DNA from 2 places in the Streptococcus equinus genome. Region 1 is predicted to be linked to the other one. Evidence: riboswitches for the same ligand, from Rfam matches in the RefSeq annotation. Region 1 holds a riboswitch; the other holds the start of a gene.
The links. A riboswitch is a leader RNA that binds a small molecule or an ion and turns the genes downstream of it on or off. The one in region 1 is predicted to bind FMN.
Positions count from the first base shown of each region.

Region 2: it holds a riboswitch for FMN, as region 1 does, so the genes downstream of both, ACN0NP_RS02675 (ECF transporter S component) here and ribD (bifunctional diaminohydroxyphosphoribosylaminopyrimidine deaminase/5-amino-6-(5-phosphoribosylamino)uracil reductase RibD) in region 1, are expected to answer to the same signal.

Region 1 covers NZ_CP185763.1:1,573,182-1,584,612, forward strand. The annotation lists gene ACN0NP_RS07885 (hypothetical protein) at 1-364, shown strand, start outside; gene ACN0NP_RS07890 (carbon-nitrogen family hydrolase) at 521-1,303, shown strand; gene ACN0NP_RS07895 (pyridoxal phosphate-dependent aminotransferase) at 1,316-2,488, shown strand; gene argC (N-acetyl-gamma-glutamyl-phosphate reductase) at 2,608-3,630, shown strand; gene argJ (bifunctional ornithine acetyltransferase/N-acetylglutamate synthase) at 3,681-4,874, shown strand; gene argB (acetylglutamate kinase) at 4,887-5,621, shown strand; gene ACN0NP_RS07915 (acetylornithine transaminase) at 5,638-6,768, shown strand; gene ACN0NP_RS07920 (NAD(P)H-dependent oxidoreductase) at 6,863-7,420, shown strand; gene ACN0NP_RS07925 (helix-turn-helix transcriptional regulator) at 7,545-7,910, shown strand; gene ACN0NP_RS07930 (DUF3169 family protein) at 7,910-8,680, shown strand; FMN riboswitch at 8,733-8,950, shown strand; gene ribD (bifunctional diaminohydroxyphosphoribosylaminopyrimidine deaminase/5-amino-6-(5-phosphoribosylamino)uracil reductase RibD) at 9,165-10,220, shown strand; gene ACN0NP_RS07940 (riboflavin synthase) at 10,220-10,822, shown strand; gene ribA (GTP cyclohydrolase II) at 10,823-11,431, shown strand, end outside.
Region 2 covers NZ_CP185763.1:549,296-560,726, reverse strand. The annotation lists gene ACN0NP_RS02715 (segregation/condensation protein A) at 1-61, shown strand, start outside; gene scpB (SMC-Scp complex subunit ScpB) at 110-706, shown strand; gene ACN0NP_RS02705 (pseudouridine synthase) at 737-1,462, shown strand; gene yidD (membrane protein insertion efficiency factor YidD) at 1,462-1,722, shown strand; gene ACN0NP_RS02695 (TrkH family potassium uptake protein) at 1,743-3,182, opposite strand; gene trkA (Trk system potassium transporter TrkA) at 3,186-4,535, opposite strand; gene ACN0NP_RS02685 (APC family permease) at 4,739-6,586, shown strand; gene ACN0NP_RS02680 (tRNA (cytidine(34)-2'-O)-methyltransferase) at 6,879-7,424, shown strand; FMN riboswitch at 7,542-7,716, shown strand; gene ACN0NP_RS02675 (ECF transporter S component) at 7,804-8,361, shown strand; gene ACN0NP_RS02670 (phosphatase PAP2 family protein) at 8,490-9,146, shown strand; gene ACN0NP_RS02665 (TIGR01212 family radical SAM protein) at 9,229-10,164, shown strand; gene ACN0NP_RS02660 (tRNA (mnm(5)s(2)U34)-methyltransferase) at 10,161-10,709, shown strand; gene ACN0NP_RS02655 (ABC transporter ATP-binding protein) at 10,752-11,431, opposite strand, start outside.

The DNA of each region.
Region 1 (11,431 bases):
TACTTGTTTGCTATATTTGATTTATGCCTGTGTTATTGAAGGAGAAATACGAAAAGTTAGAAATAGTTATCAAAAATTAACTAGGATGATACCAATTGATAGTTTTAATAAAAATTACTACTATAGTCTATTGATTACTTTAGAAGTAGTATTGTATAAAAGGATGTCTAGCGACTTATTTGCTAAAGTTAATTTGAAAAAATTGGATAAAATTAGTCAAAAACGTTTAGAGTATTTATCCTGCCTTTATTTGAAAAATGGACAGCATGTGGTAGCAAGTAGGTCTGCTTTTCAAAATGTTTTATCATCATATGGCGATAAAACGTCACTTTTAGTTCAAGCCGAAAAACAATTTTTAGTATAAAGCATGCAAAGCTCACCAAACGGTGGGCTTTTTGTTATAGTTTTTAACTATTGACTTTATTTAAAATAACTATTTTACGGGGAAAGTTCAGGCTGCTATAATAGAAAATAAGATTTCAGAAAATTTTCACAGTTTAGAGATAGAATGGAGAAAATGATGAAAAATTCACTTATTCAGATGTCAATTCGCGAAGCGGAGCCAGATAAAAATGCAAGGAAAGTTCTTGCTTTGTTAGAAAAAGCGATGCTTGATAAACCTGATGTAATTGTATTGCCTGAGATGTGGAACACTGGCTATGCTTTGGAGCAAATGGCTGAGCTTTCTGATAAGGATGGTCAGCAAACGAAAGATTTGTTAGGAAAGTTTGCCAAAGAAAATCAGGTTAATATTGTAGCTGGTTCGGTCGCGACAGCAAAGAAAAATCAATTTTTTAATACTACTTATGTTTTTAATCGAGCTGGTCAGGTGATTGCAGATTATGATAAAGTTCATCTTTTTGGCTTGATGGGAGAAGATCGTTTTTTGCAGGGTGGGCATCGTGAAAGTACTTTTGAGCTTGATGGTGTCAAGGCAGCTAGTGCCATTTGCTATGATATTCGATTTCCAGAATGGGTGAGAACCTTGATGGCGACTGGGGGTAAGGTTTTATTTGTCGTAGCTGAGTGGCCAAAAAAACGTGTGCCACAGTGGGAGATTTTGCTGCGTGCGCGTGCAGTTGAAAATCAAGCTTTTGTAGTGGCTGTCAACCGTGTTGGTCAAGGAGTGTTGGACGATTTTTCTGGGCATTCATTGGTTATTGACCCGCTAGGAAATGTTATTTTGCAAGCGCCAGATAATCAAGAAGGTGTTTTTTCGGTAGATATTGACTTATCAGAGGTTGAAAAAGTTCGTGGGCATATTCCTGTTTTTGCTGACCGAAAGCCAGAGTTGTATCATTAAGGGGGAGTTAGGATGTTTTCACAATCAGATATTTTACAAACATTACCAAAACAATTTTTTGCAAATCTTGTTGCTAAGGTCAATGCTAAAGTGACACAAGGTTATGATGTGATAAATCTTGGGCAGGGAAATCCTGATCAGCCGACCTACGATTATATCGTTGATGCCTTGATTGAATCTGCTAAAAATCCTGCTTCGCATAAATACTCGCAATTTCGTGGAAATGCTAATTTTAAAGAGGCAGCAAGTCAATTTTATAAGGACAATTATCAAGTAGACCTTGATAGCGAGAAAGAGATTTGTGTCCTTGGTGGTGCAAAGATTGGTCTGGTAGAATTTCCAGTAGCCACCATGAATCCTGGTGATTTGCTTTTGCTGCCTGACCCTGGTTATCCAGATTATTTATCAAGCGTTTCTCTTGGAAAAATTGAGTTTGAAACTTTTCCTTTAAAAGCAGAAAATGATTTTTTGCCTGATTTGTCAGCGATTCCTGAAGATGTGGCGAAGCGCGCAAAATTTATCTATATCAATTACCCTAACAATCCTACCGGAGCAGTGGCAACGGCAGCATTTTATGAAGAATTAGTTGCTTGGGCGAAAAAATTTGACGTTGGTGTGGTCAGTGACTTTGCCTATGGTGCCTTGGGAGCGGATGGTTTTAAAAATCCAAGTTTTCTATCAACGCCAGGTGCAAAAGAAGTTGGCATTGAACTCTATACATTTTCTAAAACTTTTAACATGGCAGGTTGGCGTTTGGCTTTTGCGGCGGGAAATGCGGAGTTGATTGAGGCGCTTAACTTATTACAAGACCACCTTTTTGTCAGCATTTTCCCAGCTATCCAAGACGCTGGCGCAGTAGCTCTTTTAGATGAGCGCGCTAAAGCGGCAATCGCAGAGCTAAATCACAAATATGACGAGCGACGCCACGCTTTTGTCAAAGCTGCTGCTAAAATCGGTTGGCACGCCTTTGAGTCAAAAGGTTCGTTTTATGCTTGGATGCCGGTGCCAGAAGGTTATAACAGTGAAAGCTTCGCTGATTTACTCTTAAATGAAGCTCACGTCGCAGTCGCACCGGGAAAAGGATTTGGGGAACAAGGTGGCAGTTACGTCAGAATTGGACTCTTGGTCGAACCAGAGCGTTTGATTGAGGCGGTCGAGAGAATAGGAAAATTAGGGGTGTTTTAAAAAATACCGAAAGTACGAATGAAAATTCGTACTTTTTTAATAATTTATGCAAAAAATGCTTGACTTATGAATAAATATACTATAAAATTGAATACATATTTATTCAAGAGGTGTATATTATGAGAGTGTCGATTGTTGGTATCACTGGATACAGCGGGCTAGAATTAGTTAAATTATTGAATAATCATAAAAAAGTTACGATTGCTTCGATTCACGCTACTAAGGAAATCGGTCGACGATTGTCAGAGTTATACCCTTACTTAGTTGGTGTGTGTGACTTGGTCATCGAAGAGTTTGACGCAGAGAAAATCATGGCAAAATCAGACTTGGTCTTCTTTGCGACACCAAGTGGTGTAGCTAGCAAATTAGCAGAGCCATTTGTTGAAGCTGATTTTCCTGTGATTGACTTATCAGGTGACCATCGCTTACCAGCCTATCTTTATGAAAAATGGTATAAAAAAACACCAGCTAGTGATAAGATTTTGAATAAATTTACATATTCTTTGGCTGAATTTACGGATGTTAAGGACAAAAAATTCATTTCTAACCCAGGTTGCTATGCGACAGCGACAGAGTTAGCTTTGATTCCTTTACTAAAAGCTGATGTTGTTGAAGAAGATTCTATCATTGTTGATGCTAAAAGTGGTTTGACAGGTGCTGGTAAAGCTCTTTCTGAATCAAGTCATTTCGTTAACGTGCATGATAATTACGTGACTTACAAATTGAATCGTCACCAGCATATTCCAGAAATTGTACAAGAGTTGAAACTTTTCAATGACCAGGTTCATCATATTCAATTTTCAACATCACTTTTGCCAGTTAATCGTGGCATCATGTCAACGGTTTATGTGAAATTGAAAAAGCCCCTAACAGCAGCAAATCTCTTTGCCATTTATGAAGATTCTTACAAGGACACACCGTTTGTTCGTGTGCAGGATGATTTGCCAGAGTTGCACAATGTGATTGGGTCAAATTTTACAGATATCGGTTTTCTATACAACAAGGTGACAAATGTTTTAACGATTGTCTCGGTTATTGATAATTTGATTAAAGGTGCTGCTGGTCAAGCCATCCAAAATCTCAATCTGATGAACGGCTGGGATGAGACAGAAGGATTATTGATTTCACCAAATTATTTGTAATTTAGAAAGGGAATAGCACTTAAAAGATTTAAGTGTTTCAGGTATGAGATATGAAAGTAATTAAAGGAAATGTTGCCAGTCCGCTTGGTTTTTCAGCTGATGGCTTGCATGCAGGATTTAAGAAAAGAAAACTTGATTTTGGTTGGATTGTCTCAGAAGTTCCAGCTAGCGTAGCGGGAGTTTATACGACAAATAAAGTTATTGCAGCGCCATTGATTGTGACGCGTCAGTCAGTCAAAAAAGCACAAAAAATGAAAGCTATCGTTGTCAATTCTGGTGTTGCCAATTCTTGTACAGGTGTGCAAGGGATGGAAGATGCCTACACTATGCAAAAGTGGACAGCTGAAAAGCTTGGCGTCGAACCTGATTTGGTCGGCGTTGCCTCAACTGGTGTCATTGGTGATTTATTACCAATGGATACTTTAAAAACAGGTCTTTCTAAACTTGTGGTTAATGGCAATTCAGATGATTTTTCAAAAGCAATTTTGACAACTGATACCATGGTTAAAACTGTTGCAGTGACAGAAAAATTTGGTCGTGACGAGGTAACCATGGCGGGTGTTGCAAAGGGGTCAGGCATGATTCACCCAAATATGGCGACAATGCTAGCTTTTATCACTTGTGATGCTAATATTTCAAGTGAAACCTTGCAACTTGCGTTAAGTCAGAACGTTGAAACGACTTTCAATCAAATCACGGTTGATGGTGATACTTCAACGAATGATATGGTTCTTGTCATGTCAAATGGTTGCACTTTGAATGAAGAAATTTTGCCAAATACACCTGAATTTGATAAATTCTCAAGCATGCTTAACTATGTCATGCAAGAATTAGCTAAAATGATTGCAAAAGACGGTGAAGGTGCAAGCAAACTTATTGAAGTCAATGTCAAAAATGCTCCAAATGCACTTGATGCGCGTATGATGGCAAAAAGTGTTGTCGGGTCAAGTCTTGTTAAGACAGCGATTTTTGGTGAAGACCCTAATTGGGGACGCATTTTAGCAGCTGTAGGCTATGCAGGTGTCGATGTACCAGTTGATAATATTGATATTTTCCTTGGAGATGTTCCAGTGATGTTGAAATCAAGTCCAGTTGATTTTGAAACAGAAGAAATGCAAGACGTCATGCATGAAGATGAGATTACCATTACAGTTGATTTGCACGCGGGGGAAGCGCAAGGAAAAGCATGGGGCTGCGATTTGTCATATGATTATGTCAAAATCAATGCTCTTTATCGTACGTAAAGGGATAAGATAATGAAAGATACAATTGTGATTAAAATCGGAGGCGTTGCTAGTCAAAACCTCACACAACAGTTTATTAATCAAGTCAAAATTTGGAAAGAATCTGGAAAAAAACTTGTGATTGTGCACGGCGGAGGCTTTGCTATTAATAAACTAATGGAAGACAATCATGTTCCTGTTAAAAAAATCAATGGTCTTCGTGTGACAAATAAATCTGACATGCGATTAGTCAGCTACGCTCTTTTAAACATGGTCGGTCACAATCTGACTAAAAAGTTGAATCAGTCGTCAGTCGATAGTATCCAGCTTTTGTCAGGTTTAAAAAGGGTGGTCAAAGCAGATTTCCTTGATAAAGGAACTTACGGTTACGTTGGTGATGTGGCGCAAATTCAAACACCAGTTTTGGAGCAAATGCTTGATAATAACATGTTGCCAGTTCTTGCATCGCTCGGCTATTCTAAAGATGGTGAGCTTTTAAACATCAACGCAGATTATTTGGCAACAGCGGTCGCTGTCGCTTTAGAGGCTGAAAAGTTAGTCCTAATGACTGATGTTAAAGGCGTTTTGGAAAATGGAGCTGTGCTTGATAGCTTAACATCGACAGAATTTCAAGAGAAAATTGATCAAGGAATTATCACTGGCGGCATGATTCCAAAAATCGAATCAGCAGTGAACACTGTTTTAGCAGGTGTGGGTGAAGTATTGATTGGCGACAATCTTGTAACAGGAACTTCAATCATCTGCTAACGTAAAGGAGCGACGAATGACAAAACTATTTCAAAATTATAAACGTGCAGCTATCGAATTTGTTAAAGCGGAAGGTAATTATCTTTTTGACCAGGACGGCAAAAAATACCTTGATTTTTCATCTGGTATTGGTGTAACTAATCTTGGTTTTCACCCACAAGTCAAAGCAGCTTTGCTTAAGCAGGCTGAGGAGATTTGGCACATGCCAAATTTGTACCACAATTCCTTGCAAGAAGAAGTAGCAGGTAAATTAATCGGGGATAAAGATTATCTTGCTTTCTTTGCAAATAGCGGTGCGGAAGCTAATGAAGCTGCGATTAAGATTGCTCGTAAGGCGACTGGCAAGCAAGAAATTATCACTTTTGTGAATTCTTTTCACGGTCGTACCTTTGGGTCAATGTCTGCGACTGGTCAGGACAAAATTAAAGCTGGTTTTGGTGATGTTGTCCCACATTTTAGCTATGCGACATATAATGATTTGGATAGTGTTAAAGCCTTGGTGACTGCGGATACTGCAGCGGTCATGTTAGAATTGGTTCAAGGGGAGTCAGGAGTTCGCCCAGCAGATAAAACTTTTGTAACAGCCTTGAGCGAATTTTGTCAAAATACAGGGATTTTGCTTATTGTCGATGAAGTCCAAACAGGTATGGGACGTACTGGGAAACTCTTTTCATTTGAACATTATGGCATTGAGCCAGACATTTTTACTTTAGCAAAAGGTCTTGGAAATGGCGTACCAGTTGGTGCAATGATTGCAAAAGAAAAACTTGGTTCAGCTTTTTCTTACGGCAGTCATGGGTCAACCTTTGGTGGCAATAAACTTGTCATGTCAGCAGCCTCAAGCGTACTAGATATTATGCTTACTGACGGTTTCTTGCCCCAAGCTCTTGACAATGGTAATTATTTGCAAACAGAGTTGAAAAAAGCTTTAGCTGGTAATCCAAAAGTAACTGAAGTTCGTGGGCTTGGTTACATGATTGGTATTGAAACAACTGAAAATCTTGTTGACTTGGTTGAGAAGGCGCGTGCCAAAGGTCTTGTTGTTTTAACTGCAGGAACAAATGTTATTCGTCTCTTGCCACCATTGACTTTGACAAAAGAGCAAATCGATCAAGGCGTTGCTATTTTGAAAGACGTTTTTGCCTAAGATAAAAGGACTTCTCTAGCGAGAGGTTCTTTTTCAAGTTGACAAATTGCCTTTAATTGTATAGAATTTTCTAAAAATAGGAGGAGTGACAAAATTGGCTAAAAAAGTTCTTGTTGTTTCAGGGCATCCTGATTTGAAAAATGATTCACTTGCAAATAAAACGATTTTAAAGGAAATTAAAAAGCTTTATCCAGAAGTTGAATTGGATATTTTGAGTAATTTATATCCTGATTATCAGATTAATGTGGCAGCTGAGCAGGAAAAATTACGTCGAGCTGATGTTATTGTTTTTCAGTATCCACTTTACTGGTACATGACACCATCTTTGATGAATAAATGGATTGAAAAAGTTTTTGTGCATGGTTTTTCACACGGTTCAAATGGTAATGCCTTGAAAAATAAAGTTTTGATTGCTTCTTTGACGACTGGCGCAGGAGAAGCAGCTTATAGCGCAGAAACAGGCACAACGATTGACGAGCTTTTGGCACCGATTCGTTTGACAGCAAAATTGACTCAGCTGAATTTTGCAGGCCATGTTGTGACACACGGCGTTTCTTATTCACTTCGAAACGACGCTGAAAAAGCCCAAGAAATGATTGCAAAATCACAAACCCATGCCAAGAAATTGGTTGAAATGATTGAAAGATTGTAGGAAATAAAGACTCGGTTTTATTAACCGGGTCTTTTTTTGACAAAAATTATGTTCTTTTTGACAAATATAATTGTCATTTTTAGAAGGTAGTGCTATAATCAATTCATCGAAGGGAGGAGATTAGATGTCTTCTAAAGATGATTGGATTTTTATTTTTCTTGCTATCTTTGGTGCTTATCTTACATCAGAAACTCCCAATCCTAGGAGAGATGAATTATTAAGAAGACGTTTTTTGAAAAAGAAACATCTTTTATCAATTACTAGAATGGAGGAAAATTTGGTATTAAAAAATCGTCTGAAAGAATTACGTGCGCGTGATGGTTTGAATCAGACACAGTTAGCCAAATTGGCGAAAGTTTCTAGACAAACGATTAGTCTTTTGGAACGTAATGAGTATACGCCATCGGTGATTATTGCGCTGCGCATCGCACACATATTTAATGAACCTGTCGAAAATGTTTTTAGTCTTGATGAAGAGGGAGAAGAATAATGAATAAGACAAAACAATTAACAACAAAACAACGTGTTTTATTTTATCTAGGAATTGTTATTGTTAGTGCTCTTGTCGGAGGAGTAACTGGTGTCTTAGGTTTAGGATTTGATGGCAAGATTTTAAAATTTAATTTTGATAGTCTAGTCTTTTTAGTTCGTGGACTTGCAATAATTTCTGTTCTGCTTAACTTGTGGTTCATATACCAAGCAAATCATTATTATAATCGCAAGGAACAGTTGGATGATAATCTTGATGAAGAGGTAAGTTATGATACTTATCGTAAAACGTTTAAGAACTTAGAATTTGCGAATATTTTTTATAATATTTCTTCTGCTTTGGTTCTTTTTCTATTGCTTGGATGTTTGCTTAAATTTCACGATGCTATTGTAAGTGAAGGGCATATGTTTTGGAAAATTCAAATTGTTGATATTGCCTTATTTATTTTGATGGTAGTTCTTCAAATTATTATTTTTAAACTGAATCAAAAAATTCGTCGCTATAAGATTTCGACATTCCCAACCATTGCTGAAGTAAAAGAATTTTTATATTCTTACGATGAAGGTGAGTTGCAAGCTAATTATGAACAATCTTTCTTGATTGTTTTCAATCTCAATTATCGCATCATTCCAGCTATTTACGTTATTTTGTATTTATTAGCTTTCTTCACATCATTGAATGTTGTGTCAGGAATTATAGTCGTAGTGGCACTTCATATCTATATCAACCTTGCTAACATTCATTTTGTGAATAAATATTTCAGAAAATAATAAAAAAATTGACAGCTTTTTCAATTCGTGATAATCTTAAGAAGAATTGAATAGTTTTCTTCGGGGCAGGGTGAAATTCCCGACCGACGGTGTTGTTGTCTCGTTGATTGTTACTTGCTTTTATTTCTCGCTGATATTTCGCTATGTCTGTGAGGAGAAGCAATTACTAATCAACTTTATTTGAAAAATGAGAGAGCTAAGTCCGTGAGCGTAAGCTGATCTGGTGTGATTCCAGAGCCGACAGTAGAGTCTGGATGGGAGAAGAATTGATAGAGTGTCAAAAAGCATACTCTTGCTTTTTGAATTACTTTTTTAGTTGTCTTTAATCGCCTCGTAGTGTAATGCTACGGGGATTTTTGTTTTTGGTATATTTTATGTGTCAGAAAATTCAGATAACTACAGTGGTACCCGATGAAAATGACTGATTAGTGCAAGCTAGTCGGATAATTTTTGTCGGGATTTTTTTATTTGAAAGGAGGAAGATATGGATAAAAACTATATGTTGCAAGCGATAGAAGAAGCTAAGCGTGGCTTTAGGCAAACTTACACCAATCCTTTAGTTGGTGCGGTGATTGTCAAAGGTAATCATGTAATTGCTCGTGGTGCACACCTGCAGTATGGTCATGAGCATGCTGAAAAGAACGCGATTTTACATTGTCAAACTCCGGAAGAACTATTTAATTCAACTCTTTATGTGACCTTGGAACCTTGTCATCATAGGGGAAAACAGCCACCCTGTACCCAAGCGATTGTTGAGGCAGGTATCAAAAAGGTAGTTGTTGGCCAGCTTGACCCCAATCCTTTAGTAGCAGGAAAAGGTGTGGCTTTCTTAAAAGAGCAAGGAATAGAAGTAGTCACTCATGTTTTGGAAGAAGAGGCACGCGCACTCAACAAGCACTACAATGTTTACTATGAGCGCAAGCGTCCTTATGTTGTTTTGAAACAAGCAGTTAGTCTGGATGGAAAGATTGCTGTGCTTGGCAAACGAACGGCTTTGACTGATGACGAGACAAATCGTTTTGTTCACGATGAACGTGATGATTTTCATGCGATATTGGTTGGTGCTGATACGGTCTTGATTGACAATCCACGTTTGCTGGGTAGTGGGACAAGCTTTTGTCCGCCAGTGCGTGTGATTTTGGATGAAAAGGGGCGTGTTTTTGACCAGTTAGATTTACAGATTTTTAAAGATAATTCGGCTCCAGTTTATATTTTTAGTGGTCGGAAGGTTTCGGATTTACCAAAGCATGTCACAGTAATTGATTTGCCAGAGTTTTCGATTGCTAATATTTTGCAGGTGCTTTATGAGAAGAAGTTGCAGTCTGTTTATGTTGAGGGCGGAGCTGGTGTTCATGATGCTTTTCTGGAGAGTGGGCTTTGGGATGAAATCATTTCTTATGTGACTCCTAAGCTTATTGGTGGTAATAGCAAAGCAGCCATGTCGAGTTTTCGTCTGGTTAGTCAAGCCTTAGAATTAGACGATTTTGCTTGCCAGAAAATCGGAAATAATATTAGGCTTTCGGCTAGAAGGAGGGTGTGATGTTTACCGGATTAATTCAAGAACAAGGTCGTATTAGCCGGATTGTCAAACACCAGCACAATATCAAATTAACTTGCAAGGCTTCACGAAAGTTGTTAGCTGATTATAAAATTGGCGATAGTATGGCAATCAATGGTATCTGCTTGACTTGCGTGGCTAAAGCAGGGGATGCATTTACAGTGGATGTCATGCCAGAAACCTTTAGGCGAACGATTTTTTCAGAGAGTCGTGTCGGTGATTTGGTGAATCTTGAGTTAGCTATGTTAGCCCATGCTCGCTTTGAAGGGCATCTTGTGACTGGGCACGTGGATAGTGTGGCAAGGCTTGTCAAAAAAGAAAGTGATGAAAATGCACTTGTACTTAGCTTTGCTTTTCCAAAAGAACTTGAAGGGCAGATTGTTGGGCAAGGCTCAATCGCGGTCAACGGTGTTAGTCTGACGGTGGTATCCGCTGAGAAGGGGCAATTTAGCGTGTCGTTGATTCCACATACGGCAAAAGAGACTAACCTGGCAAGGCTCAAAACAGGTGACAAAGTCAATATTGAGACGGATATTTTAGCAAAATACATGCAAAAACAGCTAAGAATGATGAAAGGAGACTAGATGTTTAAGGATGTTGAAAAGGCAATTTCTGATTTGAAAGCAGGAAAATTAATCGTAGTTGTCGACGATGATGACCGTGAGGCAGAAGGAGATTTGGTTGGTCTTGCGGAGTTAGCGAGTCCTGAAAATGTGAATTTCATGACTAAATACGCGCGTGGTTTGATTTGTGCGCCAGTGTCTGAGAAAATCGCAGAACGTTTGGAACTTGTTCCTATGTCAGAAGAAAATACAGATGCACATGGCACAGCATTTACTATTAGTGTAGACCACAAGACGACTTCAACAGGTATTTCAGCATTTGACCGTGCTAAAACCATTCAAGAATTAGCCTCACAAAGTAGTAAAGCAAGTGATTTTCATTGTCCAGGTCATATGTTTCCTTTGGTTGGACGAAGTGGTGGCGTTCTTAAACGTCGTGGACATACAGAAGCAAGTCTTGAATTGGCACGCTTGGCGGGGAGTCGAGAAGCAACTTATATTTGTGAGATTTTAAAAAATGACGGCACAATGGCACGAAAAAGTGATCTCAGGGAATTTGCTCAAAAATGGGATTTGACCATGATTGAAGTTGGTGATATCGCACGTTACGTCAGTTTTCAAGATAGTCCC
Region 2 (11,431 bases), 910 kb from region 1:
TGAAGTTGAGGTTGAACAAGAAGAGAATTTTGGGGATATTGTTTTGCGAAGTGTTAGCTAGAGAATCACTTGCAGCGCTTAGCTAATGACATTTAGGAAAGGAACTTATATGAACTATTTAGCTCAGATTGAAGCACTTCTTTTTGTTGCAGGTGAGGAAGGCTTGAGCTTAAGACATTTGGCTAGTATGGTTAATTTAACGCCGACAGCACTCCAGCAACAATTAGAAAAGCTAGCTAAAAAATACGAATCAGATGAAACATCAAGTCTTTGTCTGATTGAGACAGCGGGTTGCTACAAAATTGTGACCAAAGAGATTTTTGCGGATTTGTTGCGCGATTTTGCCAAGGCTCCTGTCAATCAAAGCTTGTCACGTGCGAGTTTAGAAGTGTTATCAATCATTGCTTACAAACAACCTATCACGCGTATTGAAGTTGATGATATCCGTGGGGTTAATTCAAGTAGCGCTATCAGTAAGTTGATGGCTTTGGGATTGATTCGTGAAGCTGGTAAAAAAGAGGTTATTGGTCGACCAAATCTTTATGCTACGACAGATTATTTCCTTGATTTCATGGGAATTAATGATTTGAGTGAGCTTATTGATGTTTCAAATATTGAATTGGTTGATGAAGAAATGACACTTTTTGATCAAGCTGATTTTTCTGAAGAAGCAACAGAACTCGCTAAAAATGACGAAATGGTGTAAAATAGCTAAAAAGCAGTTAAAGGAAAGAAAATGAGAATTAATAAATACATTGCCCATGCAGGGATTGCCAGTCGCCGAAAAGCAGAAGAGTTGATTAAAAAAGGCTTAGTCACTATCAACGGTAAGGTAGTTACAGAACTTGCTACAACTGTTAAATCTGGTGATATTGTTGAAGTTGAGGGAACACCGATTTATAACGAAGAAAAAGTTTATTACCTTCTTAATAAACCTCGTGGGGTGATTTCAAGTGTGTCAGATGATAAAGGACGTAAGACAGTTGTTGACTTACTGCCAAATGTTACTGAACGTATTTATCCTGTAGGACGTTTGGACTGGGATACAACAGGACTTTTGATTTTGACAAACGACGGTGATTTCACAGATGAAATGATTCACCCACGTAATGAAATCGACAAAGTCTATCTAGCTCGTGTTAAAGGAATTGCAACAAAAGAAAATCTTCGTCCATTAACACGTGGTGTTGTAATTGACGGCAAGAAGACAAAACCTGCACGTTACAACATTATCAAAGTTGACCCTGAAAAGAATCGTTCAGTTGTTGAGTTAACTATCCATGAAGGACGCAATCACCAAGTTAAGAAAATGTTTGAGTCAGTTGGACTTTTGGTTGACAAATTGTCTCGTACAAACTTCGGAACATTAGACTTATCAGGACTACGTCCAGGTGAATCACGTCGTCTGAGTAAAAAAGAAATCAGCCAATTGCATAACTTGGCTGTGAACAAACAAAAATGATGAAGAAAATTCTTATTGCGCTTGTAAGATGGTATCAAAAACGTATTTCACCAATGACGCCACCGTCGTGTCGTTATCATCCAACGTGTTCAAATTACATGATTGAGGCTATTGAAAAGCACGGTATAAAAGGTGTTCTTATGGGGATAGCAAGGATTTTACGCTGTCATCCTTTGGTTGAAGGTGGTGATGATCCGGTGCCTGATTATTTTACACTTCGACGCAATAAAGATTTTCGTAAGAAAAAAGAGGAGAGCTAAAGCTTTCCTCTTTTTGTATGTTAATATTTTGACCAAGTTTTTGGAATGAATAGCAATAACATTGGATAAATTTCCAAGCGTCCAGCAATCATGGCAAATGACATGAGAACTTTTGAAAATGGACTGAAGATGGCAAAGGTATCGCCAGTTCCAAGCATTGGTCCTATGTTGTTAAAGGTAGAAGAAGCTGCACTGATGGCAACTAAGAAGTTATTATTATCAAGTGATAGCAACAAAGTCAATCCTAAAAGTAAGAAAACATAGATTGCTAGATACTTAAGAACCCCGTGCTGAGTTTCTTTATCAAGTGGTTGTTCGTTAATATGAATGGTCATAATACGATTTGGGTAAAGCGTTGAAAGAATTTGATTTTTTGAAATCTTTGCTAGGATAAGCGCACGCATTACCTTGATACCACCTGCGGTTGAACCTGCTGATCCCCCGATAAACATGAGAAATAGCAGAATCACTTGAGAAAATAGTGGCCAGACAGTTAAGTCTGTCACACCAAATCCTGTTGTAGTGATGACGTTTGCTACTTCAAATAATGTATTTTCAAATGCTTTTCCAGCACTTGGATAAAGTCCACTGACATTTAGCCAAATCAAAGCAGTTGCCGCAATGACAATTCCGATGTAAGTTCTTAATTCTTCATCTTTAAAGAATGCTTTAAATTTACGAAGGAGCAAGAAGTAGTACAAGTTAAAGTTAATCCCAAACAGAAGAACTGCAATTGAGACGATGTTTGTAATGAGCGAGCTGTTGTAGTGAGCAATTGAGTCATTATAAACACCAAAACCACCTGTACCAGCACAACCCATTGCTGTAATGACACTATCAAATGCAGGCATGCCAGCTAGCATCAAGATGACCATAAGAATGGCAAACATGCTTAGATAGATAATATAGAGAATCTGAGCAGTTTCTTTTAATTTTGAAACCACCTTACCAAAAACTGGTCCAGGAACTTCAGCTCGCATAACCTCTAAGTGGCTGTTTTTACTGTTTTCCATGATGGCTAGCGCAAAGACCAATACTCCCATACCACCGATAAGGTGGGCAAAACTTCGCCAGAAAAGAAGTGAGTGTGAAAGCACAGCAACATCAGGCAGAATCGTTGCCCCAGTTGTAGTAAATCCAGATACCATTTCAAAGAAAGCGTCGATGATACTTGGAATTTGTCCAGATAAAACAAATGGCAAAGCACCAAAGAATGACCAGAGTATCCAACAGAGTGCAACAATTAAGAGACCTTCTTTTGTGTAGACATGATAATTTTTAGGTTTGAAGGCAGCGCCAAGAAGTCCTAAAATAACAAGAATACCGATTGTTGCTCCGAGACTGATAATGACGTGAAAATCTTCTTTGTAGATAAAAGCGACAATCACAGGAACCAACATCAACGATGCTTCAATCAAGAGTAGTTTTGAAAGGAGGTAACGAACCATACTTTTATTCATAACTTACCTCGCTAACAAATCGTAGATGCGCGTGATGTTTTTTAAGAAAGTCACAACGACAATCTTATCACCGACTTCAAAGACATCCTCACCAGTTGGATAAATGGTTCTACCGTTACGGATGATGGCAGCGATAAGAATATTTTCTTTAAATTTAAGAGAAGATAAGCTCTTACCTGCCATTTTGTTATTTTCACGAATTTCAAATTGCAGCGTTTCGATACGACCATTTGCGACGTGGTGCATGGCATCAAGGTTTGAGTCTTGGGCATTTACACGACCACGAATGAAGTGCATCATGCTATCAACGGCAATACTTTTTGGTGTGATGATACTTGAGAATTGACTTGGGTCGATAATTTCAAGCAAACTTGTGCGGTTAACTTTAGTGATATTTTTGGGAACACCAAGCGTTTCAAGGAACATTGATGTGATGATGTTTTCTTCATCCACACCAGTCAAAGTAGCTACTGCATCAAAGTTTTCAACACATTCTTCCAAAAGTACACTCTTAGCTGTACCATCTCCTTGTACCACGTGGACATTAGGAAATTCTTGACTGAACATTTCTGCTTGTTCTGGATTATTTTCAATAATCTTAAGATTAATTTTGGTATTTTTAAGAATATTGAGCAGATAGTAAGCGATACGTCCAGCACCAATAATCATCATATTTTTGATGTATTTTGGTTTCATAGAATTGTGGAAGAGAATCATATCGATTCGATTTCCTGTGACAAAGATTTTATCGCCTGTTTGCAAAGTGGCATCGCCATCTGGAATGATTAGTTTGCCACGGCGTTCAATCGCACAGATAACAAGATTTCCAAATTTTTTACGGAATTGGCTAAGACTCATGTGGCAAAGCTTACTGCCGTCAGAAATCATAAATTCCATCAGCATCACGCGACCATTGACAAAGTGTTCAACAGAAAGAGCGTTTGGAAAATCAACTGAGTTGGCGATATAACGCGCTGTAAGCAACTCTGGGTTGACAACCAAAGAAAATCCAAGGAAATTTTTGTCCTTAAAATAAGAGTTAGAGTATTCTGGGTTACGAACACGAACGACCGTTTCTTTAGCTCCCATTTGTTTAGCTAGAACGGCTGAAATCATATTGACTTCGTCTTTGTCAGTCAGTGCAATAAAGATATCACAATTAGCAACATCTGCTTGCTCAAGAATTTTGAAATTAGCTCCATTACCGACAATCCCCATGATATCATGGCGTTTAGTAATATTTTTTAAAACAGCTTCTTTTTCTTCGATTAAGATAACGTCATGTTTTTCTTCAACAAGTGAGCGACAAAGTGCGGTACCAACCTTACCTCCGCCGACAACAATTATTTTCATTTTAACCTCCAAAATGTAACGTATATATATTACTCTATTTTTCTTAAAAATACTAGCCGTATCAACTGATAATAAAGGATTTTGCCTATTATATCAAAGCTGACATTGATTGTTAAAATTAGGTTACAAATTAGGAAAATGCTTGCGAAATGCAAATGAGAGAACTATAATGAGTCGTTATCTAATTTTAGGGAGAAATTTCAATGCTTGAAAAGTTACGAAATGTTTTTATTGGAAATCCCCTGGAATCAGCTGGCGAGGCAAATGAGGATCATTTGTTATCTAAATCTCAGGCTCTTGCTATGCTATCCAGCGATGCCCTTTCCTCAATTGCTTACGGTCCAGAGCAAGTTATTCTGGTTTTGACAACTATTTCAGCAGCAGCGATTTGGTGGTCACTTCCTATCGGACTTTTAGTTTTGGTACTGTTAGCAAGTTTGACAATTTCTTATCAACAAGTTATTCACGCTTACCCTAAAGGTGGCGGTGCCTACATGGTTTCTACTGAAAATTTATCGCCAAGTATGGGATTAATTGCCGGTGGTAGCTTGTTGGTTGATTACATGTTGACGGTAGCAGTTTCAGTATCATCTGGTGCGGATGCTATTACATCAGCTTTTCCAGCAATTAAACACTTTAATTTAGAGATTTCAATTGTGCTGGTTTTGATTTTGATGTTTATGAATTTGCGTGGTTTGCGTGAATCAGCTAAGTCCTTGATGATTCCAGTTTATCTGTTCATTGTAAGTATCCTGTTCTTGATTGCTTATGGTGCTTTTCAGATTTTGACAGGGCACCTAGCTTACACAGCGACTGCACATGTTGGTAAAGTTGTGCCAGGAGTTTCATTGATTCTTTTGCTGCGAGCATTTACAAGTGGTTCAGCGTCATTGACTGGGGTTGAAGCTATTTCAAATGCGGTGCCATTTTTCAAGAAACCTAAAGAAAAGAATGCAGCTGGTACACTTGCCATTATGTCACTTATTTTGGGAATAATGTTTGCGGGTATCACTTTCTTGAACTACTGGTTAGGTATTTTGCCGTCTGAACACGTAACAGTTCTTGCTCAAATCGCACAACGTATTTTTGGCAATTCACCAATTGGAAACACACTTTTCTACATTTTCCAACTATCAACAGCTTTAATCTTGGCAGTTGCTGCCAATACAGGTTTTTCAGCCTTTCCAATGTTGTCCTTTAACATGGCTAAAAATAAATACATGCCACACCTTTTCATGGAAAAAGGAGCACGACTAGGTTATTCAAATGGTATTATCACATTAGCTGTTGGTGCCATTGCTTTGCTTTGCATTTTCAATGGGTCAACAGAACGCCTTATCCCGCTTTATACGATTGGTGTGTTCATTCCATTTGCGCTATCACAGACAGGGATGGTTATTCACTGGAAACGTCAATTTGGACAAGGTTACCTCAAACATTCTATTGCTAACATTTTAGGAGCTATTATTTGTTATCTTATTATTTTGATTTTGTTAGTCTTTAGAATCGGTGAAATTTGGCCATTCTTCCCAATTATCCTTGTTTTAATGTTTCTTTTCCACTCAATCAAAAATCATTATAACAACGTTGCCATGCAGCTTCGTTTGACAGATGATGTTAAAAATATTCATTACGATGGTAATACGGTTTTGATTTTGGTTGGTAATTTGACTCAAGCAAGTATTCGTGCTATCAATTACGCTAAGAGCATTGGTCAAACAGTTGTTGCTATGCACGTTTCAACACTAGAAACACGTGAGAAAGATTTGGAAGTTGAGCGAGAGTTCAAACATTATTTCCCAGATGTTACTTTTGTGAATGTCGAGTCAAACTATCGTGACATCGTCAAACCAACTATGATGTTCGTGCAAAAGATGAATCATGAAGCTAAGAAAAATAATCACACTATGACGGTTATTATTCCGAAATTCATTCCTAAACACAGTTGGCAAAATGCTCTTCACAATCAAATGAGCTTACGCCTTCGCGCACGTCTACGTTGGAACGAAGATATTATTATTGCAACTTACTCTTACCATTTGAAAAAATAATAGATTTTTAAAGCCTTGATTTTCAGGGCTTTTTTGAATGTTGTAAAAGAAAAGGCTTACAAAGAAATTGTTTCAAAAAAACTTGAAAAAAGCCTTAAAAAACCTGACAAATTCACGTCAAATACGTTGACTTTGCATGTTAAAGTGTTATAATAATCAATAAGAATTCGTTAGTTTAAATCAAGCCTGTTATGATTTAAGTTAATGAATCGCCGCCAACCACGCTGTTTGCTGAGCTTGACTCCGGGCAGTGTGGTTTATTTTTATGTCAAAAAATGGAAAGGGAAGAGTTATGAATATCGAAGAACTCGATTACCAAGAAGAAGCTACAAAAGCTGTCAATCATGTTGTTCTTTTTCAACCACAAATTCCACAAAATACAGGAAATATTGCTAGAACTTGTGCAGCGACAAATACACCGTTACACATTATTCGTCCGATGGGATTTCCAATCGATGACCGCAAAATGAAGCGTGCAGGTCTAGATTATTGGGATAAACTTGACGTGACGTTTTATGATAGCATTGAAGAGTTTATGGAAAAATGTGACGGTCAAGTTCACTTGATTAGTAAGTTTGCAGAAAAAGTTTACTCAGATGAAAATTACAACGATGGTAAACACCATTATTTCCTTTTTGGACGTGAGGATAAAGGACTACCTGAAGCATTCATGCGTGAAAATCCAGAAAAAGCCCTTCGCATTCCGATGAATGATGAACACGTTCGTAGTTTAAACTTATCAAATACCGTTTGTATGATTGTTTACGAAGCGCTTCGTCAGCAAGCATTCCCAAATTTGGAACTAAGCCATACTTACGAACACGATAAACTAAAATAAAGCAGTCCAAGGGACTGCTTTTGGCGTATAAAAGCCCAAAATGAGGGGAGAATTGGCATAAAATCAAGCTTTTTGAGATGAAATCGTTGCAGTGCTAAACTTTTTTTGATATTCTAAGAATGTCTTCAGGGCAGGGTGAGATTCCCGACCGGCGGTGTTGCCTCTCGTCCTCTTACAAAAAAGCTTAGTTTGGTAAGAGAACGAGAGCAATTTAAAAGTCCGCGAGCTGCTTTGCAGTTGATCTGGTGAGATTCCAGAACCGACAGTATAGTCTGGATGGGAGAAGACCAAGAGTTGTGATTACTTTTAGTGAACTCATATACTCGAACGCCTTCTTTCAATTTGAGAAAATTGGAGGAACTTTTTTATGCCTGAAACTATGACTAATACGCGCAAAATAGCTCACATTGCTATCTTGTCGACGCTTTCGTTTTTGCTGATGTATTTGCAATTTCCATTGATTCCATCAGCTAGCTTCTTGCAATTTGATTTTTCAATCTTGCCAGTTCTGATTGGGCTTGTCATGATTGATTTGCAGAGCGCACTTGGTATTTTGATTTTGCGTACATTATTAAAACTTATGTTAAATAACGGTGGCGTAACGACTTTAATTGGCATGCCGATGAATGTGGTAGCCTTAGGTGTTTTCCTACTAGCGATTGCTTTTATCTGGAAACGTAAACCAAGTTTAAAAAATTACGTTTTGGCTTCGGTTGTCGGGACAGTCGGATTGACGCTTGCAATGTTAGTTTTGAACTATGTTTACGCTGTGCCGCTTTATGCAAAATTTGCTAATTTTGACATTTCAACCATTTTAGGTTTGGGAAATTATTTATTTGCAATGGTTGTCCCATTTAACTTGATTGAAGGCATTATTTTTTCAGTTGCTTTCTTCATTTTGTGGAGCTGCTTAAAACCAATTTTAAAAAATAGATAGAAAAGTTAGGAATTTTCCTAGCTTTTTTTGCTGCCACAGAATTGCCACAGATTTTGAAGGATATGGCTGGGATAAAAAATTTAACTAAGGTATAATAAGGTGTGGATAATTTTTTGAAAGGGATTAACATGAAACATAAACAAACTTATTTTACAATTGCCTCAACTATTCTTGTGATTTTTATGATGTTGGGCTACGTTGTAAAATTTTACCCTGATGCTGTTTCAGGTATTGATTCAGCGATTCAGACAAGTGTGCGTGGTGAACTACCTAAACACTTGACAACTTTCTTTAAGCTGATAACGAATTTTGGCCATGAATTTTTAGTTTTTGTTTATACATTTGTGATTGCTGCGGTGTTTTATTTCTGGAAAAACTGGAAAACGGAAGCTATTTTCTTATCAGGAAATTTGCTTTTGATGGGTGTTTTCTCAACTATCTTCAAGTACCTTTATGCTCGCCCAAGACCACTTTTAGAGTATTTGGTTAAGAAGCCAATGGGTCCATCTTTTCCAAGTTGGCACTCAGCGTCAAGCATGCTTGTAGCGCTTAGCTTGATTATTATTATTGAGCAACATCTTAGCAAAACTTTTGTGAAACGTTGTTTACAAGTTCTTCTTTTAGTTATTGCCATTACAACAGCTATTTCACGTATTTATCTTGGTGTGCACTACCCAACAGATATTTTGGGCGGTTGGTTGTTAGCAGTTGCTATCGTTGCTGCAGTTTACCCTATTTATGACCAAAAACGTTTTGAATGGCGTTTCCAAGGAAAACAAGATTAATCATCAAAAGGCGACCAAGAGGTCGTCTTTTTTAAGGTGACTAGATTTTGTCTGAGAAGTAGAAAGTGTTATAATATAATCTATGAAAAAACGTTACAATACTCTAAATGATTATTATCGCGAGCTTTTTGGAGAAAAGATTTTCAAAGTTCCTATTGATGCTGGCTTTGATTGTCCAAACCGTGATGGAACGGTAGCACATGGCGGCTGCACTTTCTGTACGGTATCAGGCTCTGGTGATGCTATCGTAGCTCCAGATGCGCCAATTCGTGATCAATTTTATAAAGAAATAGATTTCATGCACCGTAAATGGCCAGAGGTCAAAAAATATTTGGTGTATTTCCAAAATTTTACCAACACACATGATACAGTAGATGTCATTCGTGAACGTTATGAGCAAGCCATTAATGAACCTGGTGTAGTCGGCATTAACATTGGGACACGACCAGACTGTTTGCCTGATGAGACCATTGCTTATATCGCTGAATTGTCTGAGCGCATGCACGTGACGGTTGAGCTTGGTTTGCAGACAACTTATGATGAAACTTCTGAAATCATCAACCGTGGTCATAACTATGATTTGTACGTTAAAACTGTTAAACGTCTTCGCGAGCTAGCCCCAAAAGTAGAAATCGTTTCTCACTTGATTAACGGTCTTCCTGGTGAAACTCATGAAATGATGGTTGAAAATGTTAGACGTTGTGTAACGGATAATGAGATTGACGGTATTAAACTTCATTTGTTGCATTTGATGACAAGTACCAAAATGCAACGCGACTACCATGAAGGCCGTTTAAAATTGCTCAGTATGGATGAATATGTCAATATTATCTGCGACCAATTGGAAATTATTCCTAAAAATATTGTTATTCACCGTATTACTGGAGATGCTCCACGTGACATGTTGATTGGACCAATGTGGAGCCTCAAGAAATGGGAAGTTTTAAACGCCATTGACAAAGAAATGGAATGTCGTGGTTCTTATCAAGGATGTAAATTAGAGGAGGTTGAATCGTGATAAAACGTCCCTTACACTTATCACATGATTTTTTGGCTGAGGTACTAGATGATGGTGCAGTAGCTGTTGATGCAACCATGGGAAATGGCAATGACACAGCTTTTCTCGCTCAGCATGCTAAAAAAGTTTACGCTTTTGATGTGCAAGAACAAGCACTAAAAAGCACACAAGAACGCTTAGAAAAACAGGCAATTTCAAATGCGCAGTTGATTTTAGATGGGCATCAAAATCTTGATAAATACGTCAGTGAGCCAATTCGCGCAGCTATTTTCAACCTTGGCTATTTGCCAAGTGCTGATAAGACAGTCATTACAAAACCTGATACCACTTTAGTGGCTATTGAAAAAATCTTAGAACGTCTTGAAATCGGTGGTCGTCTAGCTATCATGATTTATTATGGTCACGAAGGTGGAGACATGGAAAAAGATGCTGTGCTTGATTACGTATCAGCTCTTGACCAAAAAGAGTTTGCAACCATGCTTTACAAACCTCTTAACCAAATTCACCAACCACCTTTCTTGGTTATGATTGAAAAATTACGTTAATAATAAAACCTCTATGATTAAGGTCATAGAGGTTTTTCGTTATTAAAATTCAGGTTTGATGTAAATGCGGTCATCACCGAGCGGCACGATTGAGACTTTTTGGTCATAAAAATCAGATAAAATAGTTTCAGTAAGAACTTCATTTTTAGGACCTTCGGCAATGATTTGCCCTTTTTTGAGGAGAAGAACGTGGGTAAAAGAACGTGTGATTTCTTCTGCGTGGTGAGTGACGTAGAGGATGGTTGGTGCCTTTGGAAGAGTTGTGATTTGCTCGATTTGGCGGAGTAATTTTTCACGAGCAAATAAATCAAGACCGCTGGTTGCTTCATCGAGAATTAAAATCTCAGGTTCTTCCATAAGGCTGCGAGCAATGAGAAGTAGTTGCTTTTCACCTTGTGAAAGACTGGCATAAATACGACCAAGAAGATGTTCACCGCCAATTGAGATGAGCATTTGTCTTGCCTCGTTTAGCTCTTTTTCGCCATACTCAGTGTATAAAATGCTTGATTTATATTTTCCAGTCAGGACAATTTTTTCAGCAAGCATGTGTGGAGAGAGACGTTCTGCGATAAATGAACCGACAATACCGATTTTGGTACGCATGTTGCTAATATCAGTCCCACCAAATTTATTTCCCAGCACCTCAACACTGCCTTGACTTGTCCAGTATTCTGCTGTGATAAGTTTTAGAAGTGATGTTTTACCAGACCCGTTGAGCCCTA